DNA from 3 places in the Arthrobacter sp. NPDC089319 genome. Region 2 is predicted to be linked to each of the others. Evidence: riboswitches for the same ligand, from Rfam matches in the RefSeq annotation. Region 2 holds a riboswitch; each other region holds the start of a gene.
What was found. A riboswitch is a leader RNA that binds a small molecule or an ion and turns the genes downstream of it on or off. The one in region 2 is predicted to bind cyclic di-AMP.

Region 1: another riboswitch for cyclic di-AMP. It lies ahead of AB0N75_RS18740 (M23 family metallopeptidase); the one in region 2 lies ahead of AB0N75_RS16105 (M23 family metallopeptidase).
Region 3: another riboswitch for cyclic di-AMP. It lies ahead of AB0N75_RS05200 (NlpC/P60 family protein); the one in region 2 lies ahead of AB0N75_RS16105 (M23 family metallopeptidase).

What each region holds. Positions count from the first base shown of each region.
Region 1 covers NZ_JBFBGZ010000026.1:102-4,566, reverse strand. Annotated here, with positions in the region: gene AB0N75_RS18755 (FAD-binding dehydrogenase) at 1-1,551, opposite strand, end outside; gene AB0N75_RS18750 (heme-binding protein) at 1,935-2,336, shown strand; gene AB0N75_RS18745 (HNH endonuclease signature motif containing protein) at 2,427-3,041, shown strand; cyclic di-AMP (ydaO/yuaA leader) riboswitch at 3,253-3,419, shown strand; gene AB0N75_RS18740 (M23 family metallopeptidase) at 3,423-4,331, shown strand; partial or broken gene AB0N75_RS18735 (IS30 family transposase) at 4,413-4,465, opposite strand, start outside.
Region 2 covers NZ_JBFBGZ010000012.1:39,445-52,369, reverse strand. Annotated here, with positions in the region: gene AB0N75_RS16110 (NlpC/P60 family protein) at 1-301, opposite strand, end outside; cyclic di-AMP (ydaO/yuaA leader) riboswitch at 305-478, opposite strand; gene AB0N75_RS16105 (M23 family metallopeptidase) at 596-1,366, opposite strand; cyclic di-AMP (ydaO/yuaA leader) riboswitch at 1,371-1,585, opposite strand; gene AB0N75_RS16100 (metal-dependent transcriptional regulator) at 1,684-2,379, opposite strand; gene serC (phosphoserine transaminase) at 2,629-3,762, shown strand; gene AB0N75_RS16090 (MFS transporter) at 3,891-5,156, opposite strand; gene AB0N75_RS16085 (DUF3027 domain-containing protein) at 5,204-5,893, opposite strand; gene AB0N75_RS16080 (cold-shock protein) at 5,903-6,286, opposite strand; gene AB0N75_RS16075 (hypothetical protein) at 6,518-6,772, shown strand; gene AB0N75_RS16070 (helicase-associated domain-containing protein) at 6,849-9,446, shown strand; gene AB0N75_RS16065 (DNA repair helicase XPB) at 9,447-11,102, shown strand; gene AB0N75_RS16060 (class I SAM-dependent methyltransferase) at 11,216-12,043, shown strand; gene AB0N75_RS16055 (response regulator transcription factor) at 12,128-12,838, shown strand; gene AB0N75_RS16050 (HAMP domain-containing sensor histidine kinase) at 12,905-12,925, shown strand, end outside.
Region 3 covers NZ_JBFBGZ010000003.1:28,667-42,698, forward strand. Annotated here, with positions in the region: gene AB0N75_RS05180 (hypothetical protein) at 1-340, opposite strand, end outside; gene AB0N75_RS05185 (hypothetical protein) at 442-825, shown strand; gene AB0N75_RS05190 (DUF222 domain-containing protein) at 906-2,726, opposite strand; gene AB0N75_RS05195 (MDR family MFS transporter) at 3,004-4,470, opposite strand; gene AB0N75_RS05200 (NlpC/P60 family protein) at 5,072-5,980, opposite strand; cyclic di-AMP (ydaO/yuaA leader) riboswitch at 5,985-6,150, opposite strand; gene AB0N75_RS05205 (aldehyde dehydrogenase family protein) at 6,577-8,040, shown strand; gene glsA (glutaminase A) at 8,043-9,857, opposite strand; gene AB0N75_RS05215 (hypothetical protein) at 9,976-10,770, shown strand; gene AB0N75_RS05220 (lipopolysaccharide assembly protein LapA domain-containing protein) at 10,896-11,327, shown strand; gene AB0N75_RS05225 (DUF488 domain-containing protein) at 11,341-11,889, shown strand; gene AB0N75_RS05230 (hypothetical protein) at 11,896-12,195, opposite strand; gene AB0N75_RS05235 (arsenate reductase ArsC) at 12,287-12,721, opposite strand; gene arsB (ACR3 family arsenite efflux transporter) at 12,810-13,865, opposite strand.

The sequences.
Region 1 (4,465 bases), on a different contig from region 2:
CCCGGCATCGGGATCCAGCAGTCGATGCGGCTTGGCCGTGCGCACAAACTTGTCACCCAGATAGCGTCTCGCCGCGCGGATGGCCATCAGCTGCGCGTCCTTGCCGTAGGCATTGCCCACCTCGCGGTCCCGCGCCTGAATCTCGGCCTCAACCACGGCCGGGTCCAGCATCGGCCCGTCCCGGTCTTCGCTGAACGCCGGCAGCACGGGTTCGGCCGGTGTCATGGTGTCTTCAGACCCGCCCGGCGCGTCTGCGACCGCGGCCGATCCATCCGGTTCGCCGAGCGGATGCTTCCTGACCAGCTCGTTCATTTTGGCCACCAACTCCGGCACGGTGTCCGCCTGCAGGAAGTCCACACCGTGGTCCAGAAAGGCCTGCACCGGGCCGGGCACGTCCGTGGTCGCCCGCTTGAGTACTTCCTTCACCGACTTTCCGGTCAGGTCCGGATTCTGCTCCGAACCGGAGAGCGCAAACTCCTTCTCGATGATCTTCTTGTTCAGGATGAACCAACTGTAGTCGTGTCCGGTGGAGCGCAGGTGCGCCAGCGTGCCTAGGGTGTCGAACCCGGGAAACAGCGGCGCCGGCAGCCGCTGTCCGGTTGCATCCAGCCAGAGCGAGCTGGGACCGGGCAGAATCCGAATGCCGTGCCGGGCCCACACCGGATCCCAGTTCCGGACGCCCTCCACGTAGTGCCACATCCGGTCCGGGTTGATCACCCGGCCACCGGCCGCCTGCGCAATGCCGAGCATCCGCCCGTCCACGTATTCGGGTACACCGGCGACCATGTGGCCCGGCGGCGTGCCCAGACGCTGCGGCCAGTTCCGCCGCACCGCGTCAAGGTCCGCGCCGATGCCGCCGGAGGTCACCACGACGGCGCCGGCCGGGTATTCGAAATCCCCCACCACGGTGCGTGAGGACGCGTGGCCGCGCTCCGCCGTCGTCGATTCCAAAATGCTGCCGCGCACCCCGGTGACCGCGCCGTCTCGGGTTAGCAGACCGTCCACCCGATGCCGGAACGCGAAGGTGACCAGTCCGGCGTCGGCCGCTTCCCGCACGCGGCGCGCGAACGGTTCCACGAGGCCGGGACCGGTCCCCCACGTGATGTGGAAGCGGGGCACCGAGTTGCCGGGTCCGCTCGCGTCGTAGCCGCCGCGTTCGGCCCAACCCACCACCGGGAAGATCCGGTGTCCGCGCTCGCGCAGCCACGCCCGCTTCTCGCCCGCGGCGAAGTTCACGTAGGCCTCGGCCCAGCGGCGCGGCCAGTAGTCCTCCGGCCGGTCGAAGCCGGCGGTGCCCAGCCAGTCCTGCCAGGCCAGCTCTACCGAATCCTTGACACCCAGCCGGCGCTGCTCCGGCGAATCCACCAGGAACAGGCCGCCGAAGCTCCACCAGGCCTGGCCGCCCAAGTTGGCCTCCGATTCCTGTTCCACCAGCAGCACGTGACGCCCGGCCTCGGTCAACTCGGCGGTGGCCACCAGGCCGGAGAGCCCGGCACCCACCACGATGACATCCGCGCCCACCATCCGGCCTGCCGCTGCGTTCGCACCCATGGGGTCCACCCTTGCGGATCGCGTGCGGGGCCACAAGGGGGCCGGGCGGAATCGCTGGGTCGAGGACGCGGAGATGCAACCCTAGCCAGCCCTGCGCCTCGAGGGCTACGGTGGCACCTATCCACCCGTGGCTCCGGTCCGGATCAGAGAGGATCCTCCATGAGCAGCACTCGAGCGGTCGCTTATCAGGAAACCGGGACGGTCGAAGCGATGGGCTGCGACAGGGTGCCGATCGCCAAGGCGGTCAACGCGACAGCCCTTCTCTGGGGGACGCGCCGAAGGGCCGCGCGACGTTCGGCGCCGGAGCCGCCGCCACCTACGTGCTCAGTCCCAACGATGACATCCACTAGGACCGCCCCGCGGCCTTCGATCAAGGAGCAACCATGCACACCGTCACTCTGGAAGATGCGCGCCGGGTCATTGCCGCCGCGGAGGCCAAGGCCGCGGAGATCGGCCAGCCAATGAACATTGCCGTGGCCGACGCGGGCGGAAACCTGGTCTCGCATGTGCGGATGGACGGAGCGTGGCTGGGCAGCATCGACATCTCGATCAACAAGGCCTTCACGTCCCGGGCCTTCGACATCCAGACCAAGGACCTGGGCGACAATTCCCAGCCGGGCAATCAGTTCTACGGCATCCACGCCAGCAACCACGGTCGGATCATGATCTTCGCCGGCGGCATCCCGCTCTCCCGGGACGGCCAGGTGGTGGGATCGATCGGCGTTAGCGGCGGCTCCGGCGAGCAGGACCAGTCGGTGGCCGAGGCCGGAGCGGCCGCGTTGTAGGCCGGGCTGGTGGGCCGAGGAATTCACAGGGTGCCTCGGCTAACCTGATGGCGGATTGACTCGCGGAGCTGGGGGACTTCGGGTGGGGAGATGTCTGAACTGGGGATGATTTACTGGTCGCGGCGGATCACGCTGTGGGCCTTCGTCGCTGCCTTGGCGTGGCTGGCCTATGCGGTGGTCTCGGCCATCCTGGGTACCGGCCTGCTGCAGGGGATCCGGCAGCTTCTCGTTGGCGTCGGCGCCGAAGCACTGGTCCGGGCGGCGTGGCCCGTGCTGGGCTGGATCGGTCCGCCGGTCCTCGCGTTGGTGGCGGTGGCCGTTGTTGCACGGATCCGGCGCTCCCGCGATGTGCGCCGCCGGGATCCGCTGCGCAAATTTAACCGGGAGCAGCGCCGCGAAGGGTTGGCACGAGCCGGCGGCCAGTGCGAACTGGAGGTTGCGCGGCGCCGCCGTTGCCCGAACCCGGCCACCACCGGCGACCATTTCTTCCCCTGGAAGAAGGGCGGGTCCACCGTGATGACCAATTTCGTGGCGGCCTGCGCGAGCTGCGACCGAAGCAAGGGCACCTCGATTCCCTCGCCGAAGTCCCGCCAGCGGCTGGAAGAACGGCGCCACAGCTACTTTCCGGCCAGCGTTCGGGTACAGGCCGGCGAGCGCAATGAGATCTCCGGCCGAACGCAGACGGCGGCCTGGTTGATGGGGTGAGCTGCCGGATGACGGCAATGATCGGCTTGCATGGCGGCCGGATCACGGTTGGTCGTTGGAGCGACTCCGGGACCACCGGCACTTCCCCGTGACTAGGAACACGGATAACGAAGTTGTAACACCGCGTGTCGCTCCAGTAAATTGGATGCAGTTCCTACTATGAAGGTAGGCCCGGTCCGCCCGTCGAACCCTGCCGGCGGACCATAAGATATCGAGCTTTGTGTCGAAGGCAGGGGCGGAGGAACCACGTACGGTGCTGGGGGGCACCATGGGGTGAAGTCCTCAGAGGCAAGCCGGCTTCCCGCGGCTATGCCGGCAGGACCGAGTGAGCTCTCGCTCGAATCCGACAGCTAACTTCGCAGGCGCATGAGAGGAATCCCTGTGAACACTCCTGTCCGCGGTCGTCGCCGTTCCGACACCCGTACGTCGCCCCTGTCCCTGATCTCCCGCTCTGCCGGAGAACCCGCTGGCCGCCGCCGCGCAGAAGCGCCCGCCGCGGCCCACTCGGTTGCCCGCAAGGCAGGCATTGCAGCCGCAACCGCCGGCATGCTGGCAGTGATTGCCATCCCGGTGGCCCACGCTGGCGACGCGAAAGAACTGGTTCGCACCGAACCCGTATCCAACAACAGCGCGGTCAGCGTCCAGGCTGCCAAGGGAGCCGACCTCCGGTTCGACCGGCCTTGGGCTGCCAGCAAGGCCGCCCAGGAAAAGACCAAGGTTGCCGCCGCGTCCGCCGAAAAGAAGAAGGCTGACGACGCTGCCAAGAAGGCCGCGGCCGATCAGAAGGCCGCCGCGGACAAGAAGGCGAAGGCCCAGGCGGCCGCCAAGAAGAAGGCGGCGGCCATCGCTGCCGCGAAAAAGGCCGATGCGGCCAAGGCCAAGACCGCCGGCTTCGCGACCGGCAGCCTGAAGGCCCCCATTCCGCATATGAAGCAGACCTCCGGCTTCGGCTACCGGTCGAATCCGATCACCGGCGCGGCCGGCGAACTGCATACCGGCATCGACTACGCGATGGGCTGCGGCACCCCGGTCAACGCTTCCGACGGCGGCAAGGTCGTTGAGGCAGGCTTCCAGGTGGGCGGCGGTGGAAACCGCATTGTGGTCCAGCACCGCGGCGGCCTGAAGACCACCTACAACCACCTGCAGTCGATCGGTGTTTCGCTGGGCCAAAAGGTCGCCCAAGGCGAGCGCATCGGCGAGCTGGGCACCACTGGCAACTCCACCGGCTGCCACCTGCACTTCGAGGTTGTGAAGGACGGCCAGACCGTGGATCCGGCCGGCTGGCTCTAAGCCCCAGCAACGACGGCGGAGCTTCCGCCACCTGACGGCGATGCCGGCGGTTTCTAGGGATCGTTGCAACACCGTAGGTGGCTAGGTAGTCAAGAGTAAGTCACGCAGACGCTCGGCTGGGGAGTCCCAGTCGA
Region 2 (12,925 bases):
GGACCACTGTCTCCGGTGCCGGCGTGGAAGTGACCCCGGCGCGTTCGAAGGTCAGCTTCACGGCCGCGGAAGCCTGCACGGCTTCCACCTGCACGCGGGCCGGAGCATCGACGCTACGTTCGGCACTGACGGCCTGTGCCGGAATGGCAGCGGTCAGGACCAGGCCGGTAGCGGCGGCGATCACGGCACCTTGGCGTCCAACAGTTCCGGCGTTTGCGGAAACAGCCTTGGAAATAGTCTCAAGCGGGCTGGTGCGGACAGGGGTCGCACGGTGGCGGCCGGCAGTAATGCTCTTGGACACGGTTGTACCTCTCCCAAATGCCTGCGAGGTGAGCTGTCGGGTTCGGATGGGAGTTCATCCGGCCGGTCGGTTTCCGGGCTGGTGGCCCGGTCCTGATCGGCTTTACCCCAAGGACATCCTGCGATGTCCGGGAAGTGGTTCCCCCGCTTCTGCCATGCGATTCGGTGCGAACGAACTTTGGGCGACGGCAGAATTCGGCATTCCGCCCAAAGGTGCCTGGCAGTTGATGCCAGGCACAGGTGAAACCTTATAACAGTTTGGCGTCTGAGTCACATTCCGGTCACGGCGTGTCAGTCAGAGCCAGCCGGTGGGGTCCACCAGCTTGCCGTTGACCATGACTTCGAAGTGTAGGTGGCAGCCGGTTGACGCTCCGGTGGTGCCGCTTTCGCCCAATACCTCGCCGCGGGCCACGGCTGCGCCAACCGCCGTGTCGATGGTGCTCAGGTGGTTGTATGTGGTCTCCAGGCCGTTGCCGTGGTCCACCACAATCCGGTTACCGCCGCCGCCAACCTGGAACCCGGCCTCGACGACGGTGCCGCCGGCCGCGGCTGCGACGGGCGTGCCGCAGGGGGCTCCGTAATCCTGGCCGGTGTGCAGTTCTCCGGCGTAACCGGTGATGGGGCTGACCCGGTAACCGAACGGCGAGGTCTTGATCAGCTCGTCCATCGGCTGCGAGAGGGATCCCTCGCTGCCGATCGCCTTGGCCTTACCGCCGGAGGCGACCATGACCTGCTTCAGCTTGGTGTCCGGGTCGAACTTGCTGGTCAGCCCGGCCCGTTCGAATGTCAAGCGCGCTTCCGTGGCCGCAGAGATGCTGCTGGTTGCCACTGCTTCCTGCGGGGCGTCGGCCGTGGCGCCGGCCGTCGTTGGAAGCATTACGGTCAGCACCATGCCGGAGGCGGCGGCGACAATCGCTGTTTTATGGCCGACGTCGCGGGCGGCCGCTGCTACCGGCGACGGTGCCGGCTGGGCACGACGGCGGCCGGCTGTTGCTGCTGCGCGCGGGCGTGAGTACTCGACCGGGGCGGTTGAACGGCGCCGTCCCGAGGCTTTGTGTCCTGCCAAAATCTATACCTCTCCCAAAGCGCCTGCGAAGTTAGCTGTCGGATTCGAGTCAAGAGAAAACTCGGCCGCACCGCACAGAGCAACAGTGGAACGATTCACCGAGGCTTTGCCCGCTGCGGCTTCACCCCAAGGCAGCGAACAAAACTGCCGCTTGGTGGGTCCTCCGCCCCTGTCTCACGGATGCACTCCCCCGCCGACAGGGTTCGGCTTGCGGAGGGTGCGGGACCGATGTCTCGGTGCCCGGGACAACTATACGGAAAATTACCCCGAAGTAATAAATCCGTTATCTGCGCCGCGTGATTCCGCGGCGCAACGTTTCATTCCATCGAAACAAAGATGTGGGCGGCCACTTCCGGAGGCAGTTCCAGCGCGCCCTCGATGCCCGGGACGCGCACCGAAATGTACTCACCCGCGGTCTCCAACTGCAGTGTGGCACCGGGCTTCAGCCCGCCCTCTTCGAGCTGGATCAGCAGTTCCGGCTCCACTTGGATCGGCTCCGCCAGCCGGACGATGCTGACCTGTTTGTCCGGCGTATAGCTGCCCATGGCCTGCGCCAGGTTGAGCAGGCCGTAGTTGGTTTCCTCGGCCGGCTGGCCGCCGAGCGCTTCCAGCCCCGGAATCGGGTTGCCATACGGGGACACCGTCGGCTTGCCCAGCAGATCGTAGAGCCGCTGTTCCACCCGCTCGCTCATCACGTGTTCCCAGCGGCAGGCCTCGTCATGGACATAGGCCCAGTCCAGGCCGATGACGTCGGAGAGCAAGCGCTCGGCCAACCGGTGCTTGCGCATGACCTCGGTCGCCTTGCGCCGGCCCAGTTCGGTCAGTTCCAGATGCCTGTCGCCGGTGACCACCACTAGTCCGTCCCGCTCCATCCGGCCGATCGTCTGGGAGACGGTGGGGCCGGAATGACGCAACCGCTCGGCAATCCGGGCGCGCAGCGCGACGATATTCTCTTCTTCGAGCTCGAGGATGGTGCGCAGGTACATCTCGGTGGTGTCGATGAGATCAGTCAATTGGTTCTTGCTCCTCGGCGCGCGGTGAAAAGGGCTGCTCCAGCAGCAGGCATGAGGGTGGGGCCCCTCTCCAGCCTAGCTTGTTTTCCCTACACGACCGGCAGTTCCGCCGCCGGTAGACGCGCCGGGGTGCCGCGCAACATTGCCGGTTCCGACTAACGGCGCCTGCCGGCGTTGGGGCAGAATGATACGGGCGTTCAACGGTGAACTGCCATCGAGATCACTGCCACCACGCCAGGAAAGGTATTCATGAGCGATACCCAGTCCATCAGCATTCCCGCCGACCTGCTTCCGAAGGACGGGCGTTTTGGCGCCGGCCCATCCAAGGTCCGCCCGGAACAGGTCGACGCGCTGGTCGCTGCCGGCCGCAACCTGCTGGGAACGTCGCACCGCCAGGCTCCGGTCAAAAACCTGGTGGGCAGCGTCCGAGAGGGACTCCAGGAGTTCTTCAAGGCTCCCGCGGGCTACGAGATCATCATGGGCGTCGGCGGCTCGACGGCATTTTGGGATGTCGCCTCATTCGGCCTGGTCGAGCAGAAGGCACAGCACCTCTCCTTCGGCGAGTTCAGCTCCAAGTTCGCCGCGGCCACCAACAAGGCTCCGTTCCTGGCCGAATCCAGCATCATCACCGCGGAGCCCGGTTCCCGGCCGGAGCCGCGTGCAGAGGCCGGCGTGGACGTGTACGCCTGGGCGCAGAATGAAACGTCCACCGGTGTGGCCGCCCCGGTGCAGCGAGTGGAAGGTGCCGACGACGGCGCCCTGGTTCTCATTGACGCCACCTCCGCTGCCGGTGGGCTGGCCGTAGACGTCACCCAGAGCGACGTCTACTACTTCGCACCGCAGAAGAACTTCGCGTCCGACGGCGGCCTGTGGCTGGGTGTCTTCTCCCCCGCCGCGCTGGAACGCGCGGCCAAGATCGGTGCCACCGGCCGTTGGATTCCGGACTTCCTCAACTTGGAAACCGCGATCGACAATTCGTTGAAGAACCAGACCTACAACACGCCCGCACTGGCCACCCTGGTGACGCTCAATGCGCAGATTCAGTGGCTGAACGGCAACGGCGGCCTGGACTTCGCTTCCGGCCGTACCGCCGATTCGGCCGGGCGGGTGTACCAGTGGGCCGAGGCCTCCGCGCTGGCGACGCCGTATGTGGTCAACCCGGAACACCGCTCGAACGTCATCGCGACCGTCGACTTCGACGAGTCAGTTGATGCCGCAGCGGTGGCCAAGGTGCTGCGCGCCAACGGCGTGGTGGATGTGGAGCCCTACCGCAAGCTTGGCCGCAACCAGCTGCGCATTGCCACCTTCGTCGCCGTCGATCCGGAAGACGTCAGCGCCCTGCTCGCCTGCATCGACTACGTGGTGGAGCGCCTGCAGGACTAGGTCCCGCACCGTAGATCAATAAGGTCCGGCTTCCCGATCGCGGGGAGCCGGACCTTATTCTTTGGATCCGATTCTTTGGTCCGAATTCTTTCGGTCCGAACCTTCTTTTGGTCCGGACCGGCCCCGGCTCAGACCTGCCGGTCCGGCACACCATAGGTGATGCTTAGCTTCCGCCGGGCCGAACGGTCGAAGCGCAGCCGCATGTGGTGCGCGCGCCAGGCCCACAAAATCCCGACGGCGGCGGCGGCCACCCCGGACAGCGCTGCCACCCCGAGGCCCCAGCGCGGGCCGAAGCTGTTGGACACCAAGCCGACCAGCGGAGCGCCGATGGGGGTTCCGCCCATCAGGATGGCCATATACAAGGACATCACGCGTCCGCGCATCATCGGCTCGGTGGTGGTCTGCACATACGCGTTGGCGCTGGTCATGATGGTGATGGCCGCAGCCCCCACCGGCACCAGAGCCAGCCCGAAGAGCCAGACCGTCGGGGCCAGGCCCGCCGCCGTGCAGGCAACACCGAAGGCCACCGAGGCACCGAAAATATAGCGCAACCGAGGCCTGTCCCGGCGCGCGCTGAGCAGCGCCCCGGTGACCGAACCGACTGCCATCACTGAGGAGAGCACGCCGAAGTCACCGGCATGGCCGCCGAATTCGGTGCGCGCCATGGACGCCACGAAAACGGAGAAATTCAGCCCGAATGTACCGATGATGAAAATGGCGGCCAGTACTACCACCAGGTCCGGCCGGTCCTTTACATACCGGAAGCCCTCGATGATCTGGCCACGGCCCTTGGCCACCTTCTGCCGTGGGTGGAGTTCCTGCCTACGGATGGCCAGCAGCGCCGCGATCATTGCCGCGAAGGTGGCGGAGTTGATCAAGAACACCGGGCCGGGGCCGATGGCTACGGTCAGCACGCCCGCAATGGCCGGACCGATCATCCGGGCCAGGTTGAACGAGGTGCTGTTCAGCGCCACCGCGTTGGGCAGGTAGTCGTCGCGGACCAGGTCCGAGACGAACGTCTGCCGCGCCGGCGCATCCACCGCCGTCACCATGCCCAGCGCCAGCGCGAAGGCGTACACATGCCACAGCTGTGCCACGTCGGCCATCACCATCAGGCCCAGCGCCAGGCCCAGCACGGCCATCGAGATCTGGGTGGCCATCAGCAGCTTTTGCCGGTCGAACCGGTCGGCGACCAGCCCGGCCCAGGGTGCCATCAGCAGCTGCGGTCCCATCTGCAGCGCCATCACTATGCCCATGGCGGCGGCGTCCTGCTCGGTGAGGATGTCGTAAACCAGCCAGTCCTGGGCGGTTCGCTGCATCCATGTGCCGACGTTGGAGATCAGCGCGCCGATAAACCAGATCCGGTAATTGAACAGCCGCAGCGAACGAAACATGCTTTACCGCCCCTTCCGGCTGCAGAACCTGCCTCGTCGATCGGATGTTAGGACGTGGCTTGGGTGAAATCCTCGGTCGCGTTGGTTTCGGCTGCGTCTGTCTGGCCTTCGCCAGCCGAAGCATCGGCGGCCGCGCTGGCCGGGGCCGCCTCGTCCGCTGCATTTTCGTCCACGGCTGCACCGACTTCAGCGGTCTCGTCCTGGCTCTCAGCCGCAGGAACTTCTCCCGCGTCCGGTGTAGGAGCCTCCTCGGCGTCGTCCTGCGCCTCGGTTGCCGCAGCCGCCTCAGCCGCCTCAGCCGCTTCTGCTTCGGCCGCAGCCGCCACTTCTTCAGGGCGCACCCGGTCCGCCCACGGCACCCATTCGGGAGCCAGCAGCGAACCCTCGGACGGGAGGAGGCCCACTTCGCAAACCGTAGCCTCCTTGCCGCGCGGGACTCGAGCCAACGTGGAGTACCACTGCCAGCCCGCGTAGCCCGCCAGCTTCGCCTCGAACCGGTGGGTGACCAAGCGGTCGCCGTCGGCGTAGCTGCCGGCGTGTTCACCGATTTGTTCGGCCGGGGCGATCTCCAGCACGCCCTCCCGGGCGCGGTCCACCGCGGCGGCCAGGACTAGGTCAAGCTTGGCGGTGCGGCGCGCAGCCCGCCGCCGGGGCGCGGCCGCAGCCTCGGGCCCACCGGCGACGGGCTGCTCCACGGGCGCAGTTTCAGCGCCGGAGTCGATCAGGTTTTCAGTCATCAAGTCCGCTTAGGCATCCAGGTCGTCGGCCACACGGCGGAGCACCGCAGCAACCTTGGAGGCGTGGGAGCGTTCCGGGTAGCGGCCCTTGCGCAGCCCGTTGGAGATGCCATCCAGCAGCTTGATCAGGTCTTCGGTGATGACGGCCATGTCCTCGGCCGGCTTACGCGTTGCGCGCACCACCGAGGGAGCCGCGTCGAGGATGCGGGCAGACAGCGCGGATGGGCCGCGGCGCCCGTCGGCGATGCCGTACTCCATCCGGGTACCCGCCTTCACGTCCTTGACGCCGGCCGGCAGCGCCGAAGCATGCAAGAACACTTCCTGGCCGTCTTCGCTGGCTAGGAAACCGAAGCCTTTTTCCGTGTCGAACCACTTGACTTTGCCGATGGGCACTTTGCTTACCTCGTTCTGCTTAAATGTCGCGGCGGTACCGCCCGCTGCTGCGTTCTTACCATGTGCCCCGCCAGCAGTACACCGGCCACAGGCGCGGCCGCGGCGTGGCGGGGAAAGTCTGTCTCTAGATTAGCTTGTTCCGCCGCCGGCGGAGTCCGGCGCGCGGCCGTTTCCGCTCCCGGCATGCGGGCGGGATTGGGCCGCGGCACGGCCGGGAGTTAATCTGGTGCCATGTCCGGAACAGTCCCCGCCCAGAATGCGCCCCGCCCCGCCGAGTCGGGTGCACTGCACCGCGTGCTGGTCCTTTCAGCCGTCGTCCTCCTGCTGGCAGGGCTGGGCAGCCTCGGCGTGATTCTGGCCGCCGCCATGACCGGCACCCCGGTGTGGACCGGTTTCATGGGCCTGGCATGGTTCTGCTTCCCTATCGCCTTCGTGCTGATGGTGCTGCTGATGGCCGGCAGCATCCGGCGTCGCCGCAGCAGCTAGCGGCACCACCGCTGCCGGCGAAGGGCGTGTCGGCCGGGCGGCGTCGGCCGCAGCGGTGCGGGGTAACGTTAATCCGGTGTCATCCATCCGCGCCCTGGCCGGCCAGTTGGCCGCCCGCAGCGACGCCGAATTGTGCCGGCTGTTCAGCGCCCGGCCGGACCTCTGCCTGCCGCCCGTACCGGACTTTTCCGCGCTAGCCGCCCGGGCCTGCACCCGGATCAGCCTCCAGCGGGTGCTGGAGAACCTCTCCCGGCCCGAGCTGGAAGTGCTTGAGGCAGTGGTGCTGAGCACCGATGTTGATGCCGGCCGCGCCGCCGACGCCCGCTCCCTGCGTGCCCTGCTGCTGCAGCCGGCGGGCACAGCCGGCCGGCAGGACCTGGACTCTTACCTGGACCGCCTGCGGGGCCTCGCCCTGCTGGTGCGCGTGGAACTTCCCTCATCTGACGCAGGCGCCTCTACAGCCGACGACGGCGGGGACCTCCTGCTGCCCCCGGCCTACCTTCCAGTGGCCAGCCTGGCCGAAGCGCTCGGGCCGTACCCGGCCGGCCTGGGGCGCAGTTATGCCGCCTTGGCCGCCGCCAGCACGGTGGCCGCGGAGCATCTGGTTCACACGGTGCGGCTGCTGCGCGAGTCCGGCTACGAGCTGCCGGCTGAGCTCCCTCTTCTTGAGGGGGACGAAGACGCCGGCACGGCGGCCGCCGCCCTCGACTGCTGGCTGGCCGACCCGCTGACCTGGCCGGCGCTGATGGCGCGGGCACCGGAGCACACCGACGAACTGCTCGGAAAGTTCCGCCGTTCCCCGCTCGGCGCGCTGCCGCACCTGCTGGCCGGCACCGGCCCCCGCGAAGCCACGTCACCGATCGACTGGCTGGCGGCGCACGGACTGCTGGTGCCCATCGACGCGTCGCACGTGGAGCTCCCCTGGCCGGTCGGCCTGGCGGTCCGCGGCGGCGCAGTGGCCGACCCGTGGCACACCCTGCCGCCCGCAACAGCTGCCGCGCAGGTCCGGAATTCACTGCGCGACAATGCGGCCTACTCCGCCGTGGCCGAGACGCTGCGGCTGGTGTCCGAGCTGCTGGACCAGGTCCACCGCGGCCCGGTTGCCACGCTGCGCGCAGGCGGTGTGGGCGTCCGCGAGGTCCGGCGGCTGGCGGATGCCCTGCGGATCGACGCGGACGAAACCAGTTGGCTGCTGGAGCTGGCAGCCGCCGCCGGACTGCTCGTGCTGGACGTCGATACTTCCCGCTGGGTGGTCCACGCCGACGCCATGTTCGCCTCCTTGGCGCGCCAAGACCAGTGGCTGCTGCTCGCATCGGCCTGGCTGCAGCTGGACCGCGCGCCCTCGCTGGTGGGCGGCAGGACGCCGTCGGACACCGCCATTAATGCCCTGGCCGCCGAAGCGTCCCGGCCCGATGCGCCGGCCGTCCGGCGCCGAGTGCTGGAGGCGCTGGAAGAACTGTGCCTGCCGCCGGCTTCCGCAGGCCGGCCCGGCGGACCGGACGTTGAAACGGACCTCATACCGGATGCCAACGCCACCGGCAGCACCCCGGCTCCCTCCCCGGAAGCGGTCACCGGCTACTTGGTCTGGCGCCGGCCGCGGCAGCAGCGCCGGTTTGAACGGCTGGTGCCGGGCATCCTCGCCGAGGCGGCACGCTTGGGCCTGGTGGGGTCCGGCGCGCTGACCGGACTGGGACGCGCACTGGCGCAGGACAGGCTTGCCGACGCCGCCGAGCTGCTGGCCGATCAGCTGCCGGAGCCCCTGGTCGAATTCGTGCTGCAGGCGGACCTGACCGCGGTGGCTCCCGGCTATCTGGCGCCGGACATCGCCGCCGAGCTGTCCCTCCTGTCCACCGCCGAAGGCCAGGGTCCGGCCGCCATCTACCGGTTCTCGGCGGACAGCATCAGGCGTGCGCTGGACGCCGGGCGCGACGCGGCCGGGATCCTCGGCTTCCTGACCCGCCACTCGGCCACCGACGTGCCGCAGCCGCTGCAGTACCTAGTGGAGGACACCGCATCCCGGCACGGTGCGCTGCGGCTCGGTGCGGCCGCCAGCTTCCTGCGCAGCGATGACGAGAACACGCTGACCGACCTGCTCGCCGACCCGCGCACCGGCCGCCTGGGCCTGCGCCGGCTGGCCCCCACGGTGGCGGTTTCGCGCACTGCGGCCCGCGATCTGCTCGCCGCGCTGCGCCAGTATGGCTATGCGCCGGCGCCGGAGGCCGACGACGGCGTGGCGCTGGGCGGTGTGGCCGGCATCGGCGGCGGGCGCGGCAGCGGCGGCGGTTTCGCTGCGGACGGCACCCCGGCGGACGGTGCCGCGACGGCGAAAGCCGGCCCGGCGCCGTCGTCGTTCCCGGTGAAAACCCATCCATGGGAACTCAGCGCCGAGGCGACCGACGCGCAACTCGCCGCGCTGCGGAGCACCGGGATCCCGGCCCGTCCGGCCGTTGAGGCGGGGCCGCTGCTGACGCTGGAGACGCTGCGGACCGCCATCCGGTTGAAGCAGCGGGTGCGGATCGGGATTGTGGATCCGGACGGCAACCACCGGCGGCAGGTCATGCTGCCGCTGTCCGTCAGCGGCGGCAGGCTTCGGGTGTTCGATCCGGACCGCGACAGCGAGCGCACCGTCTCCATCCACCGGGTGATGGACATTGAACTACTGGAGGGCAGCTGAATGGCCGACGGACCCTTGATCGTCCAGAGCGACAAGACCATCCTGCTGGAGGTGGACCATGAGCAGGCGAACGAGGCCCGGCATGCCATCGCAGCGTTCGCGGAGCTGGAGCGGGCGCCGGAGCATATGCATTCCTACCGGATCACGCCGCTGGGACTCTGGAACGCCCGCGCCGCCGGGCTGGATGCCGAACAGGTGCTGGACACGCTGCTGAACTACTCGCGCTTTCCGGTGCCGCACGCGCTGTTGGTGGACATTGAGGAAACCATGTCCCGGTACGGGCGGCTGCGGCTGGAGAAGGACCCGCAGCATGGCCTGGTGCTGCGCACCACCGACTACCCGGTGCTCGAAGAAGTCATGCACGCCAAGAAGATCCAGCCGCTGCTGGGACCGCGGATCGACGGTGAGACCACGGTGGTGCACTCCTCGCAGCGCGGGCAGCTCAAGCAGTTGCTGCTCAAGCTCGGCTGGCCTGCGGAGGACCTGGCCGGCTACGTCGACGGCAGGCCGCATCCGATCGCGCTGGCCGAATCTGCGAAACCGGGCGGCTGGCAGTTGCGGCCGTACCAGCGGCTGGCCGTGGAGAACTTCTGGGCCGGCGGTTCCGGCGTGGTGGTGCTGCCCTGCGGTGCCGGCAAGACGCTGGTGGGCGCGGCTGCCATGGCCACCAGTTCCACCACCACGCTGATCCTGGTCACCAACACCGTCTCCGCGCGGCAGTGGAAAGACGAGCTGGTCCGGCGGACCTCGCTGACCGCCGAGGAGGTAGGTGAATACTCCGGCTCGGTCAAGGAAATCCGGCCGGTCACCATCGCCACCTACCAGGTGCTGACCATGCGCCGCGGAGGACTGTACCCACACCTTGAGCTGCTGGATGCCAACGACTGGGGCCTGATCATTTACGACGAGGTGCACCTTCTGCCGGCCCCGATGTTCCGGATGACGGCGGACCTGCAGGCGCGGCGGCGGCTGGGGCTGACCGCCACCTTGGTGCGCGAGGACGGCCGCGAGGGCGAAGTGTTCTCGCTGATCGGGCCCAAACGCTACGACGCCCCGTGGAAGGACATCGAAGCGCAGGGTTACATCGCTCCGGCCGACTGCGTGGAAGTCCGGGTGGATCTGCCGCGGGACGAGCGGGTGGCGTACGCCATGGCCGACGACGGCGACAAGTACCGGCTGTGCGCGACCTCGCCGACCAAGACACCGGTGGTGGATGCGCTGGTGAAGGCGCACGAGGGCGAACAGCTGCTGGTGATCGGGCAGTACATCGACCAACTGGACGAGATCGCCGAGCACCTGGATGCGCCGGTGATCAAGGGCGGCACCTCGGTCAAGGAACGGCAGCGGCTGTTCGACGCGTTCCGCCGCGGGGAGCTGCAGACGCTGGTTGTCTCCAAGGTGGCCAATTTCTCCATCGACCTGCCCGAAGCCACCGTGGCCATCCAGGTTTCCGGATCGTTCGGTTCCCGGCAGGAGGAAGCCCAGCGGCTGGGCCGGTTGTTGCGGCCCAAGGCGGACGGCCGGTCCGCGCGGTTCTACACCGTGGTGGCGCGGGACACGCTGGACCAGGACTTCGCCGCCAAGCGGCAGCGTTTCCTGGCCGAACAGGGCTACGCCTACACCATCAAGGACGCCAAGGACGTGGTGCAGGGGTAACCACCTCCGCCCTGTCTTCCCCGCGGAGTGCCGGTGTCCCAGCTTGCCGCGGGCGGAAGGACGGCGTCAGTGCGGGCGTACACTCGTGGCATCCTGACCCGTTGGAGGCTGCCATGGACATCGAAGACGACGTCGCCGCCCACTATGACCACCCCGGCCTGGAGGCACTCATCCTGGACGGATTGGCTGCGCTTGGCCATGATCCGGACAACATCGACCCGGACGTGCTGGCGGCGGCGGACCAATTGCACATCGGCGGCACCGACGCCACGCAGTCGGTGGCGGAAGGGGCGGGCCTGCGGGCTGGCATGCGGGTGCTGGACGTCGGCAGCGGGATTGGCGGGCCCGCCCGCTATCTGGCCCACCATCTGGGAGTCACAGTCCACGGTGTGGATCTGACACCCGGGTCAGTGCGGACGGCCGAATCACTCACCCGGCGCTCCGGGTTGGAGGCGCTGGTTCAGTTCAGCGTGGCCAGCGCCCTGGAGCTGCCGTTCGAGGACGGCAGTTTCGATGCGGCGACCATGCTGCACGTAGGCATGAACCTTCCCGACAAGGCGGGCGCCTTCCGCGAGATATACCGTGTGCTGAAGCCGGGCGGCATCTTTGCTCTCTACGACATCATGTCCATGTCCGCGAACGCTCCGCAGTACCCGCTGCCCTGGGCATCGACGCCCGCTTCGTCCTTCCTGGAAGACCGGACCGGATATCTTGCGGCCCTGACGGCGGCCGGCTTCCGGCTGGAGGGCGAACGCAACCGGCACGGTTTCGCCGTCGAGTTCCTGCAGCGGACCCAGGACAAGATGTCCGATTCCGGCGCTCCACCGCTGGGCATGCACCTGCATATGGGCACCGACGCCAAGCTAAAGATCGGGAACCTGGCGGCGGGAGTCCGGCAGGGCGTGCTTGCCCCGGTGGAACTGTTCAGCCGCCGCAGCTGACCGCTGCGCCGTCCCCAGCACAGGTCATGATTGCCTGCAGCATCCATTCAGCAAACTCCCAGAAACCCGGAGCACACTGGGAACGTGAAAAAGTCTGAGCCGGAAGCCAAACTGCTGGTCGTCGACGACGAGCCGAACATCCGTGAACTGCTGTCGACTTCACTTCGGTTCGCCGGCTTCGAGGTAGTTGCTGCCGCCAATGGCCGCGAGGCTTTGGACGCTGCCGAAGAGCATATGCCCGATCTGGCTGTGCTTGACGTCATGCTCCCGGACATGGACGGGTTCACCGTAACCCGTAAGCTCAGGGCCTCCGGCCGGCATTTTCCGGTGGTCTTCCTGACCGCCCGGGACGAGACCGAAGACAAAGTCACCGGCCTGACCGTGGGCGGCGACGACTACGTGACCAAGCCGTTCAGCCTGGACGAAGTGGTGGCCCGGATCCGGGCCGTGCTCCGCCGCACCCGGCCTCTGCTGGAGGACGACGCGGTCATCTCGGTGGATGATTTGGAGCTCGACGACGACGCGCATGAAGTCCGCCGCGGCGGCGAAGTCATCGACCTCTCCCCCACCGAGTTCAAGTTGCTGCGCTACCTGATGCTGAACCCCAACCGGGTGCTGTCCAAGGCGCAGATCCTGGACCATGTCTGGGAGTACGACTTCAACGGCGACGCCTCCATCGTCGAGTCCTACATCTCCTACCTGCGGCGGAAAATCGACACGAATCCGGATACGCCGCCGCTGATCCAGACCAAGCGCGGCGTGGGCTACCTGCTGCGTACGGCCGACCGCCGCTGATCGATGGTCGAACGCTGGAGGTCAGCATCCCTACGGTCGCAACTTGTCCTGATTATGGGTGTGCTCATGGTGGCCACCCTGACGGTC
Region 3 (14,032 bases), on a different contig from region 2:
CGACCGCCAGCAGCACGACAGCGCCACAAACTGAGGCAAAGACCGTGGAGCCGACTGCCAGGCCCCGGGCCGGAAGCAGCCGATAGTGGATGGCAAATCCTAGTAAGGATCCCAGCATCGCCAGGGACGGGAGGACGTAATTGAGGACGGCGCCCAGCGGTCCGTTCAGCTCGTGGGATAGCGCCTCGGCGGGAACCAGAGGCAGGGAACCGTACGTCAGCAGGAAGAAAATCGCGGCTATCGCGTATAGGCCGGCAGCCAAGGCCGTGACTAACGGTGCCCCTTCTATGAACCGGACGCTTGCGGTTTGGGGACGGTGTTGCACTTCTGTAGTGGTCATGAACCCAGTCTTCTCACCGGTGCTCGGCCGCGGATCCCGCAGCCGGGCGAGCAGCATCCCCCGAATGAGGGAAAGCGAGTGCCGCATAGTAAAGTTGCGGGGTGATTCGCCGATACTCTGCTCTGCTGATGCTCCCGCTCGTGGCACTGGTCGCCACCGGCTGTGGACAGATCGAACAGGCCGCCTCCGACGCCGCCGACCAAGCCGCAAACGCCGCTTCCGACGCCGTCAGCCAAGCCGCGTCCGATCTGGCTAACGCAGCCGTCGGCGAAGCCGTCAAGCAGGCATGCGCTCCAATCCGGGACGGCAACATCGGTGCAGAAGACCAGAAGCTACTCGGCGGACTGGTCGCGGCCGCAGACGCTGCCGGCGTTCCGGCGGAGATCACCGGCCCGATGTCGCAGATCGCCGAATCCGGCGACCAGATCCCGGCCGAAACCGTCGCCTCCATGCAAGGGGCATGCGATAACTACAGCGCTGGCTAGAGTTCCGTCTCCCGCACCATTTCATCTGCGGATGGCGGAAGGACCTGCCGGTACTTCGGTTGCGTAGAGGCCCAGCGCCCTCAGAATGGCGGCGCTGCCGGCTGATCTGGCCACCCGCGGAACGGGCTCGAATGTCTGCCACGGCTGTGGGCCTCTGAGCCGGAGGCCCAGCCAAGATCAAGTTCTTCTTGCCCAGCGGCCCCCAGATCGCCCGTACGGAGGGCGTTCGTGCCTCGAACATCAGCGTCAGAACCAATCAAGTCTGGACGGGGTGGGTCGTCGGATAGTCCGGACCCCTGTCCTACAGTTGCCGGTTCCGGCTGGCGTTCGGGCAGCTGGGCGTTCTTCAGCCAGATGTGGTTGCGCAGGGGTTCTTGTGCAGGATCCATATCGGGCGGCGGGAAGAACCAGGCGACACCGTTGATGACCTCGACCCGCCAGTCTCCTTCATGGATGAGGTGGTGATGGTGCCCACAGAGCAAAACGCCGTTGTCGGTGCATGTGGGACCGCCCTTTTCGAACCACCGGATGTGGTGCACTTCCGTCCACGGCGACGGGGCGGTACAGCCGGGAAAGGCGCAGCCTCCGTCCCGGGCGATGATCGCCAGCCGCATGTACTTCGGAAACAGCCGCTGCGATTGGCCGACGTCCAAGATCACGCCCATGCCGGCGAGGACCACCGGGATGATGTCCGCATCGCAGGCTATCCGGCGGATGGTCTTGGCGCTGAGCGGTCCGGTGAAAGTGCTGGATCCCGGGCGGCCGAGATCGGAGGCCAGGTCCTTGTAGTCAATAGTGGCAAGCAACTGGGGACGGCGTCCGCCGGCTGCGGGCAGCCGGTCCGTGGTCAGAGCGACCTTGCACGCACCGATCAATCCGTCGAGCTGCTTTTGCTGACGGGTCCGCCCGTCCAGCTCATGGCCTGATGCGGCGGCCGGGTCAGCATCGTCTGGTCGGCGCGCACCGGCTGCGGTTCCGGCGTCCGGTTCGACGCCCCCTGGCAGGGACGGGACAGCGCCCTCGCCGGAGGCAACATCCCCGGTGCCGGGGGCGGCAAGGGGCGTACCGGTGCCGTCAAACCCGACCGTGCCGGCGGTGGCGGTGCCTTCCCGCAAACGCGGGTTGGTGGCCGTGTTGTACACGGTCGCCAGGACCTCGTTTTGCTCATCGGTGGCGTTGATTTCGTAGCAATGCAGGCCGTTGCGGCGGCCCCGGTAGAACAAGCCCTGGCGAGCCTTCAGCTCCGCCGCGGTCGGATCGGCGCCACCGGGATTCAGGCCACCTTCCCACTGCCGGATCAGGTCCCGCAGCGAATCGGCGTCGAAATCGGCGGCGTGCTTGACCAGTGCCTCTTCCATCTTGCGCAACTGCTCCGGTTCAGCGATCCGGCGTAGCCCGTCGACCGCCCGCCGGATCAGGTTTGCGGCATGGCCGGACACCTGCCCTTCGTCCAAAGCGCGGGCGAGCACCGGAAGCCGGGGCGGGGCGGTCGGTGTGCCGTTGGGAACCGGCCGCGGCTCCGTGGCCTCGGCCAGCTGGAACCGGCGCGCGGCCTCCTGCCGGGCAATGCCCAGCTTGGCCCGCAGAAAATCCTCATTCGATGTGAAGGCGCCGCGCTTCGGCCGGTCCGGGTCGTCAGGATCGTGCGGCTGATCCGTTTCGCCCACGGCCGCGATGTTCTGCTCTTTGACGATCCGGGCCAGGATCAGTTGCGTCTGGGCCACGGTATTGGCCAGCTCTTCCACTTGCGCTGCCGTGCGGGCCACCCATTTAGTGCTGCGGGTCAGCCCGCCAGCACGAAGCTGATCGTTGAAGCCGGCGACCTCGGCGCGCAGCCGAGCCAGCAGAGCGGAATCATCCTGCCCTGCTCCCGGAGCCGCATCCAGCACCTCGATCGCCATAAATCCAGCCTATGAAGGGCTCGAAACTAGTAGGAGAGGTGGAAATGTGGATGTGGACGAGGCGCCCGTGAATGGTGCCTGTGGAGGTGGAGTTGTACGGAAGGTGCCCCGCGGTGCGGCGGACACAGCTCAAGCAGGCTGGAGGCCGAGCACCTCAGTGACCAGAGCTTGGCAGGCGAGCTGCTGCTCAGTGACCAGAGCTTGGCAGGCGAGCTGCTGCTCAGTGACCAGAGCTAGGCAGGCGCACGGCCGCACCCTGGCCGCACCTCGAGCAGGCTCAGTGCGCTGCTCGTGCACCGTCCCGGGCAGCCTCGACGGTTTCTTCTTCCACCGGTTTCCGCACGAAGAACGCGGCCGCCACGGCCACCACGGAGATGATTGCCCCCACCAGGAAGGCGGCCCGCACGCCTCCGGCCACCGCCGTCGACGTTTCCGCGCCGCCAGCCGTCAGCGCAGCTGTCTGCATGGACATTACGGTGATGAACATGGCGGTCCCCGCAGCGCCGGCAACCTGCTGAACGGTGCCGATAATCGCACTTCCGTGTGAATACAGCTGCCGCCGCACCGAACCCAGTCCCGCGGTGAACAGGGGCGTGAATAGCAGCGCCAAACCCAGACTGAGCACTATGTGCGCGGCCAGCAGTGTCAGCGGAGCAGTATTCTCGCTGACCGTGGACAGGTACCAGAGCACGGCGCTGACCACCGCGGTACCCGGCACTAACAGCACCGTTGGCCCGAATTTGTCGTACAGCCGGCCCACAACAGGCGCCAGCAGGCCCATCAGCAGGCCGCCGGGCAGCAGCATCAGGCCAATCTGCAGCGGTTCCAGCCCCAGAACCTGCTGCATATATATAGGGAGCAGAATGATGGTGCCGAACAGCGCCGCCATGCTCACGGCCATCAGGCCTACGGACATGGAGAAATTGACTGCGCGGAAGGGCCGCAGATCCAGCAGCGCCTTATCCGCACGCTGCAGCCGAACCTGGCGCAGCAGGAACACCAGCAACCCCACCCCGCCGGCCGCAAAAGCAATCCACATCGCGGCACTCGAGGTGGGCTCCGCCGTCGTTGTTCCGTGGCCGGAACCTACCTGGCTGAGGCCGTAAATCAGCCCGCCGAAGCCAATGGCGGACAGCACCACTGACGGCACATCCAAGGGCACCTGCCTGGGCTCGCTGACGTTCTGGATCCGCCGGTTGCCGACCAACAGCATGGCCAGCGCGATCGGCAGCACCAACCAGAACATCCAGCGCCAGGACAGCGCGTTGAGGATGATGCCGGAGATGGTCGGGCCGATCGCCGGCGCCACCGAAATGACAATCGAGACGTTGCCCATGGTCTTCCCGCGGTCCTCTGCCGGCACCAGGTTCATCAGCGTGGTCATCAGCAGCGGCATCATGATCGCGGTGCCCGAGGCCTGCACCACGCGGGCCACCAGCAGCACCTCGAATCCCGGAGCCAGCCCGGCCAGCAGCGTGCCCGACGAGAACAGCAGCATGGCGGCGGTGAAAACCTGCCGCGTGGTGAAACGCTGCAAGAGGAAGCCGGTCACCGGGATGACCACGGCCATGGTCAGCATGAACGCGGTGGTCAGCCACTGGGCTGCTCGGGCGCTGATGTGCAGGTCTTCCATCAGGTCGGTCAGGGCCACGGACATGATCGTCTCGTTGAGGATCACCACAAACGCGGAAACCAGCAGGATGCCGATCACCCGGCGGTTGCGGCGCGACTCATCAGCCGTCAGACCGCCGCCCTGGGCCGGTCGGGGCGTCGCCGAGGCACTATTCGTCAACGGTTCATTGCTCACGGGAGAATCCTCGGGTGGAGTACGTGCTGTTGTGGTCGGCCGGTAGGGCCAGAAACGCCGCCCAAAACGGCGGAATAGTAGTCTAACCCTCGGCCATCAGCGCCTATTCCCGCTGCCCCTCAAGCCCTGCCAAATAACGACGGCGGTGCTCGCCGCAGGGGCCACCTCGCCTGGGAGTCGCGCGGGGAGGTAGGCGGACGGGCTCTGATGCCTTCCCAGTGAGTATGGGCGGAAACGCGCCGAGGGCTCCTTTATGAGAGGAAAAACCTCCCCCTTTTAAGGAGGAGGTGGCGGCTTTTAAAGAGGAGGTGGGCGGCGGCATCCTTTAAAGAGGCGCAGCCTCCCCTGTTTGAGAGGCTGCTGCCGCAGATTGAGGAGGAGGGACTCGTACCGCGAGAAAGCGCCTAACGCGGCGGCATTCCTGCAGGAATCGCCCTCCCTTAAAAGGGGAGAGGCCCCGCCGGCGCATGGCCGACGGGGCTCCCTGTGATCCTGGCCCGGCCGTTGGGGGAATAGCCGGGCCAGGAGACTGTGGTGACTACATGGTGTAGTAGCCGGTGACCGGCATGGCGCTCACATCGTGAACCAAGGTGCCCTGGCTCGGGTTGAGCGCGCTGATCATCTTGCCGCCGCCCAAGTAGATTCCAATGTGGCTGCCGCCGTTCTGCACTACCAGGTCGCCGGCCTTCGGGCTGCTGGTGGGCGTCAGGGCGCTGCCCTGAGTCTGGCTGGTGCGGGGCAGGTCGACGCCCACCTGGGCGTAAACCCACTGGGTGAAGCCGGAGCAGTCCCAACCGGAGGTGGAAGTGCCGCCCCAGACGTAGGGCGTTCCCACACCCTGCATGGCGATGTCCACGATGCTCTGGTTGCCGGCGGTGGAAGCGGGCTTGATGTTGGTGCTGGCCAGCGAGACGGTGGCGGTGTCTGCCGGTGCAGCCTGCGTCGCCGCGGCAGCAACGCCGGCGCCGGAGCCCTGCGCAACCTGGCCGCCGGACTGGGTGCCCTGGGCGGAACCGGTCAGCGCGATCTCGTCGCCCGGGTAGATGATGGTGAAAGTGTCCAGACCGTTGGCGGCCAGCACATCCTGCACGTTCTTTCCGTACTGGGCGGCAATCGTGCCTACGGTGTCGCCGGAAACCACGGTGTGGGTGGCGGCGTCGGAAGCAGCTTCGGTGGTCACGGAAGCCTGCTCCACCTCGGCGGCGGCAGTGGCCGGGGCGGCAACGGTGTCTGCCACATCGGCTGCACCGTAGGTCGGGACGGTGACATCGGCGGCGGCGTTGGCCGGCATGCCGACGCCCAGCATCAGGCCGCCGGCGGCCGTGACAACGGCGGCGCTGCGGCCGACGGTGCCGGCGTGGGTCGAAACAGCGTTGGACAGGCCGGCCACGGTGGTGTTGCGGACGGGGGTGGCGCGGTGGCGGGCACGGTTGTTTTTGAGCAGCAAGAAGTAGACCTCTCCCAATGCTTACGAGGTGAGCTGTCGGATTCGGATGGGAGTCACCCGGTCGTGCGGCAGTGCGGCATGCACTCCACGCGACTTAACCCCAAGGGCCCCAAGAGGGGCCCGGAAAAGTGGGTCCCCCGCCTCTGCCAGATGTCTAGCGAACAAACTCGGGAAGGTTGGCAGAGCTCAGCAATACCTTCCGAGGACGACGGCGCATGATCGCCGACGTGATGATCACACTACATAACGGTTCGATAACTGTCCAAGACCTGAAATTTACCTGTGGATAACCTGAAAGCCCCGAAACTTCCGCGTTCCGAGGCCCGTTTTACACCGGATCGGAAGCACCGGATTGCTACATCCCGTGGAACAGACCGACGGCATTCGAGACGTTTTTGAGTGCATTTTCGACCCTTTCGAGTGAACATCATCACCAAAGAGGGCCGTCTGGGCCGGTTCCACAGGGCAGTCAACTGCCATTGTCGGAGCCCGACGGCGGGAGTAGGCTCCGGATTAACCGGGCCGCGAGAAACGGCCGGCGCTCCGGCTTGCGGCCGGCGGCGTGGCCCAGCCACTTCGGAGAGGAATGAAGCGCCATGCCCATCACGCGCGATCTGATCATCAACGGCGAGCACGTCCCGGCGGTTTCCGGCAAGACCACCGAGGACATCAGCCCCTACACGGGTGCCACGTACGCCACCGTCGCCGCGGCCGGTCCGGAGGATGTCACGCGCGCCGTCGGGGCTGCGTCCTCTGCCTTTGACTCCTGGGCCGCCACTCCGCCCACCCAGCGGGCGAAGATCTTCTTGAAAGCTGCCGATCTGCTGGAGGAACGGATGCAGCAGGGCATCGAGTTGATGGCCGGCGAGGTCGGGGGAGTAGCGGTCTGGGCCGGTTTCAACGTCCAACTTGCCGCCAACATTCTGCGCTCTGCCGCGGCGGCCACTACCGCTCCGCGGGGCGATGTGCTCGCCACCGACCTGCCGGGCAAGTTCTCGCTCTCGGTCCGCCAGCCCTACGGTGTGGTGGCGGCGCTCTCGCCTTGGAACGCGCCCTTCATCCTTGGCATCCGCGCCATGGCCATCCCGCTGGCCGTTGGCAACACTGTGGTGCTCAAGCCCAGCGAGGATGCACCGCTGGCCTGCGGCCTGTTCCTCGCGGACGCCTTATTGGACGCAGGCCTGCCGCCGGGAGTGCTCAACGTGATCACGAACGACCGGGCGGACGCGAACGACATCGTCGGTACCCTGATTGCCGACCCGCGGGTGCGGAACGTGAACTTCACCGGTTCCACTAAAGTCGGACGGATCATCGGCACACTGGCTGCGCAGAACCTGAAGCCGGCGGTGCTGGAGCTCGGCGGCAAGAACTCGCTGGTGGTCCTGAAAGATGCAGACATCGACTACGCCGTCCAGGCGGCGGCTTTCGGCTCGTTCATGAACGCCGGGCAGATCTGCATGTCGGTCGACCGGGTGATCGTGGACCGCAGCATCGTCGAGGAATTCTCCAGCCGCTTTGCGGAGAAGGTGGCCAAGCTGCCCACCGGTGACCCGATGAACCAGGCCACCGTCATTGGACCGCAGGTCAACCAGAGCTCGGCGGACCGGCAGTATGCACTGATCGACGACGCAGTCTCCAAGGGCGCGCAGGTCCTGGCCGGCGGAGAGAAGGCGGGCCAAGCCGTGGTGCCGGCAACAGTCCTCTCCGGCATCACGGAAGAGATGCGGGTCTACGACGAGGAGATTTTCGGTTCAGCCACCACGGTGATGGAAGTGGACGGTCCGGAAGAGGCGGTGAAGCTGGCCAACGATACGAATTACGGACTCACCTCCGGGGTGATCACGGAGAACCTGGCCGAAGGCCTCAAGGTGGCGCAGCGGCTCAAAACCGGAATCAGCCACGTCAACGACCAGCCCGTGCAGGACGAGCCGATGGCCCCGTTCGGCGGCATCCACGAGTCGGGCTACGGCAAGTTCGGCGGCCAGGCCGGCATCAATTCGTTTACCGAGGAGCGCTGGATCACCATCCAACAAAGCGGGCAGGCGCAGTACCCGTTCTAGTTTCAGTCGCGGATGCGCACGGCTGTTTCGCGCATGTAGCGGTCCACATGGGCGTACGCGTCGCGGGTCAGTGCCTTCCACAGCTCGACGGCGAGGCGCGGGTTTTCGCTCTCCAGCCGGCTGATCGTCTCGGCCGGGAGGAGTTTGACCCGTACCGTGCCGTGGGCGCGCACTGTGGTTTCCTGTCGGTCGGCGCTGCCCAGCGCCATTTCGCCGAACGTCATGCCGGCGCTGAGGGTGGAGAGCTTGACCCGGCTGTTCTCCGGACCCGGCGACGTGGTGACGACACTGCCGGACAGGATGAAGTAGACACCGCCGAAGCGCTGGCGGATGCGGCGGATGACGTCGCCGTGGTCGTAGCTGTGCTCTTCCATCAGTGCGGCCAAGGCAGCGGCGTCCCCGGCGGCGAGCGGGCTGAGCGCAGGCGAGTCGGCGACGTCCACGGTGGCCGGCTGGCAGAGCTCGTCCCCGTAGCTGGCAATCAACTGGTTTTCCGCGAATTCGACGGCGGAGGTACGGGTGGCGAACGACGGCACCGCCCGCCCGTCCTCTTCGAACCGCTGCGCCAGGGCGCCCTCGCCGTCGATGAGCACCAGACCGCGTCCGTCTTGGGCCAGCGACTTCCGGAGCTGCTCCAGCATGTCCAGGGCGACGGGGGCGGTTTCATCGACCCGACGCATGTCCAGGATGATCAGTTCCACCGACTCGTCGAGGTCGCTGACCTCGCGCACCATGGATTCCGTGCCGGCGAACAGCAGGTCCCCGTTCAGCTCGATCACCCGGGCGCGGTGGGCGTTGTCCCGCAGCACGTCGGCGGCCGCGTCGGTGCGGCGGATGCCGGACGGCGCATCGGCGATGTCGTAGCTGGCGCGAATGGCATTGCGGCCGGTGCGGGCCGCCCGGACAAAGTGCAACCCCATGTCGTGCGAGATCCGCCGGCTGGCCTCCACCCCGCGGACGCTGCTGCCGTGATCGTTCAGCGGCGGTGAATAGACGGCCAGGCCGAGCTGGCCCGGCAGCACCGCGAGCAGGCCGCCGCCGACCCCTGATTTGGCCGGCATGCCCACGTCCGAGAGCCATGCCCCGGCGTCGTCGTACATACCGCAGGTGGCCATGACGGAGAGGACCCGTTCCTCCACTTCCAGGTCCAGCACCTGTTTGCCGGTCAGCGGGTTGGTGCCGCCGTTGGCCAGCGTGGCGGCCATGACGGACAGATCGCGGCAGGTGACCAGCACCGAGCACTGCCGGAAGTAGTCCTCCGCCACCGGGTCCGGCTCCTGCTCGATGATCTCGAAGGAGCGCAGCAGGTGGGCCAGCGCCCGGTTGCGGTAGCCGTGCCGTGCCTCCGACTGGTAGGTGCGCTCGCTGACCGAGAGCTCCCGGCCGGCGAAGGCGGAATAGTGCTCCAAGATGCGGCGGAAGCCGGTCTTGCCGCCGCTGCCCTTGATCAGCGAGGTGGCGGTCAGCGCCCCGGCGTTGATCATGGCGTTGGCGGGGCGGCCGGTACCGGGAGCCAGCGAGATCTCGTTGAACGCGTTCCCCGACGGCTCCACGTCCACCTTCCGGTCCACGGCCTCCAGGCCCAGATCGGACAGCGCGAGCCCGTAGGTGAACGGTTTGGAAATGGACTGGATGGTGAACTCTTCGCCGGAGTCGCCGACCTCGTACACGTAGCCGTCCACCGTGGCCAGACAGATGGCGAACCTGTCAGGATCCACCCCCGCCATCGCGGGAATGCCGGCGTAGGGCTTGCCGTCCTTGAGCCCGGCGAGCTCGGCGTGCAGGGTGCGCAGGTAGCTCTGGATAGGGGAGTCCATGCTTGCCAGCCTATGCGGTTGGCCAGCCGCGGCCAGATCGCGCGGGACGTGGAGATGGCCCGCGGACTGGATTTCACCGCTCACCCTCTCCGGCCTTCGGGCGGGCTAAATTTGCTGCATGAGTGATTCTTTGCCGACGTCGGCGGCCGACAATCGGCTGTTCGACCTGCTGGCGGGCGGCGACCGGGCAGGGACGCTCGCCTACGCGGCAGCGATGGACGACGGCGAAAAGCGCCGGCAGAAGACCTTGGTCCGCCGGCTCCGCTTGGTGGTGTCCGCGGAGCCAACCGGCGCACGCTCTCCGGACGGGTGGTGGCTGGGCGGGTTGACGGCGGACCACTGGGCCGCCGCGGACATCGCGCACATGGCCTGCATCGGTGCGGAACGTTCGGCCGACCTGTCCTACACCGACCGTGGGGTGGCACGCGATGCGCCGCCCGCGCTGTTCCCCGACCGGCTGGAGCTGTTCGTTGAATCCTGGTCGGCCCGGTATGAACGGAACCCGAAAGGCTGGGACCGCAACCGAGGTATCGAGGCGATGTTTGACTGGACCCGAGACGGGCTGGTCCACGCGCCGGTCCAACGAGGGGCGATGCTGCTCCTGCTCAGCGAGACGCAAGTGGAGCGCATCGACTTCCTGAAGTTCCTGCGGGAACGGCCCGCTCTGATCGAGGTGACGCTGAAAGAGCTGTTCCGCGTGCCCGGAGTCAAAGGCGCCAGCGCCATGCAGTTCGACGAGGCCAACCCCAGGGAGAGCCGCAGGCTGTCCGTCCTGCTGCCGCAGCTGGTCAAGCTGGGCTACTGGGACGGCGAGTGGGTCCGGCAGCGGATCGAACGAGTGCTGGCCAGCGACGAATTCCCGGAGTACCAGAAGCGTTTTTTCAAACTGTTGCGCAGCAACCTCGCGGAATAAATGGTCGAAAACCAGCCTGAGAAGGAGCGGCAAACGGGGCTTTTACCGCTTGGGTTTGGTGTTGCCCGACGGGCTGTTCGTCTACGCTGTGGGAAACGGCGGCAGTGGCGAAAGGCGGGACAGCAATGACTTCGAATCCGCAGGGCACGGGACCGGACGGCGTCGAGGCTGAAGGCGGGGGAGCCGGCGGACCGGGCACGGAGCCGTCCGGCGGTTTCGGCCGCGGTGCGTCCGACGCAGTTCAACCCGGGTCAGGCGGGCCGGTCAGCGGCCGACCGAAGGGAAAACCGGCGAACCACCACAACACCCGCCTGGGGATGATCTGGACGGCGGTTGTTATCGCGCTGATTCTGCTGGTGCTGCTGATCATTTTCATTGCGCAGAACCAGGACCAAGTCCTGTTGCGCTACTTTGGCTTCGAGGGGCAGGTCGGACTGGGGCTTGCGCTGTTCATCGCCGCGGTCGCGGGCGGGATTGTGGTGGCGGCCGCAGGTGCGGCCCGGATCATCCAGTTGCGCCTGCGGGACCGCAAGACGCGCGGAACGGTCCGTAAGTAGCGCCGGTTTGCCGATGAAACAGGGCGTTTCGCGCCGGCTGTTCACATTCGGTCACGGCACCAGCACGTCCGACGAACTGACCGCACTGCTCACCGGGGCCGGCGTGCAGAAGGTCGTTGACGTCCGCCGCTTCCCGGGCAGCCGCAAGCACCCGGAGATGGGCAGTGATGCGCTCGCCGGATGGCTTCGCGACGCCGGTGTCGGCTACCGCTGGGAAGAAGCCTTGGGCGGACGGCGGCGGATACCGGCGGGGGAGCCGGAGCCCGACGGCTGGTGGCGGGTCGCTGCGTTCCGCGCCTACGCCGCCTATACCCGCACGCCGGAATTCGCCGGCGGCGTGGCACGCCTGCTGGCCGATGCCGAGGCCACAGAGGTGGCGATCATGTGCAGCGAGAGCGTGTGGTGGCGGTGCCATCGCCGGCTCATCGCTGATGTGCTGGTGGTGCTGCACAATTTTGACGTCGTGCATCTGCTGCCGGGCGGCAAGGAATCAATCCATGAGCCGTCAGCCGGCGCCAGAAGCGACGACGGCCAGCTTTTCTGGGATAGCCCGGAGGAGTAGGTAAGGTCAGCGCTTGCGGCCGAAGACCAGGGACGCGACCGCCGTCGCAGCCGTCACTGTATAGACGGACGGCCAGGCGCCGAGCTTCTTGGCCAGCGGGTGGGACAGCCCGAACGCCGCCAAATATCCGGCGGTGAGCGCCGCTGCCCGGCCCGCACCGGCGTTGCGCTTCCACAGCGCGAAGGCGGCGGCACCGGCCACGGCCAGCACGGCGCCGCCCAGTGGCCGGTTCTTGGTGGCGCGGGCGGTTTGGAAGCCGCCGATCAGGCCGGCGCTGGTCAGCAGGGTAGGGGCAACGGAGTTCATGGACCTCTCCTTAAATTCGGGACTTCCAGCCTATCGCCCACGCTGCCGGCTGCCATGGGCTCGGGCCGGCGCGGAAGCAAGGAAGCGGATCTCAGCCGGCGTCCGGGTGCGCGGCTGGCAGCAGTTCGGAAATCAGCTGCTGGATGCGGCCCTTAATCTCGTCCCGGATCGGCCGGACGGATTCCACGCCCTTGCCTGCGGGGTCCTCCAGCACCCAGTCCTCGTAGCGCTTGCCGGCGAAGAACGGGCATTCATCGCCGCAGCCCATGGTCACCACCACGTCGGAGTCCTTGACTGCCTCGGTGGTGAGGGCCTTGGGCTGCTCGGCGGAAATGTCGATGCCTTCCTCACGCATCGCCTCGACCGCGGCGGGGTTCACTTGCTCGGCCGGCTGCGACCCGGCGGAGCGGACTTCGATGGCGCCCTGGGCCAGATGGCTGAGGTAGGCAGCGGCCATCTGCGACCGGCCGGCGTTGTGCACGCAGACGAACAGGACGGAAGGCTTCTGGGTGGTTTCGGCGGTCATGTGCTGGATGCTCCTGGGGGAGGAAGTTTGGATGTCGACCGTGGCCGGGAAGGGAGACGTGGCCGGGGGACGCGGGCCGGACGTCGGGTTAGCGGAACACAGCGGCAGGCGGCGCCTCGGCAGGCGAGGCGAAGAACCGCCGTCGTGCCCAGAGCGCCACGTAGACAAGGGCCACCAGCACCGGAACTTCAATCAAAGGGCCGACGACGCCGGCCAGCGCCTGCCCGGAGGTCACCCCGTAGGTGCCGATCGCCACCGCGATGGCCAGTTCGAAGTTGTTGCCGGCCGCGGTGAAGGCCAGCGTGGTGGTGCGCTCGTAGCCCATTTTCAGCAGCTTGCCCACCACCATGCCGGCGCCGAACACCACGACAAAGTAGACCAGCAGCGGCAGCGCGATCCGGGCCACGTCCAGCGGTCGGGAAGTGATTTCGTCACCCTGCAGCGCAAACAACAGCACGATCGTGAACAGCAGGCCGTACAGCGCCCACGGACCCAGCTTCGGCAGGAACTTGCCTTCGTACCACTGACGCCCCTTGGCCCTTTCGCCCAGCGTGCGGGTCAGGAATCCGGCCAACAGGGGGATGCCCAGGAACACCAGCACAGACACCGTGATCGCCCAGAAGGAGAACTCGGCGCTGCTGGTCGGCAGGCCCAGCCAGGACGGCAGCAGTTGCAGGTAGAACCAGCCGAGCGCGCCGAAGGCGACGACCTGGAACACGGAGTTGATCGCCACCAGCACGGCCGCTGCCTCGCGGTCACCGCAGGCCAGATCGTTCCAGATCATCACCATGGCGATGCAGCGGGCCAGCCCCACGATGATCAAGCCGGTCCGGTATTCAGGCAGGTCCGGCAGGAAGATCCACGCCAGCGCGAACATCAACGCGGGTGCGGCCAGCCAGTTGATCACCAGCGAAGTGACCATCAGCTTCTTGTCGCCGACCACCCGGCGGGTTTCGTCGTAGCGGACCTTGGCCAACACCGGATACATCATCACCAACAGCCCGGCGGCGATGGGCAGCGAAACGTCGGCTATTTGGACGGAATCGAGCGCCGGTCCGATACCGGGGACGATGCGGCCGAGCAGCAGGCCGGCGACCATCGCCGCGATGATCCACACCGGCAGGAAGCGGTCGAGGGTGGACATCCGGGCCGCCACCTGGCTGGCATCCGGTGCTGCAACGGGGGTGCTCACAAGGCTCCTCAGGACGGGGACGTGGCGGCGCCGTGACGGCGGACAAGTATTGATGTTCGTCGATACAGAGTATCCACATACATATCGACAAGTGTCAATCTGTGCATAATTGATGGCAT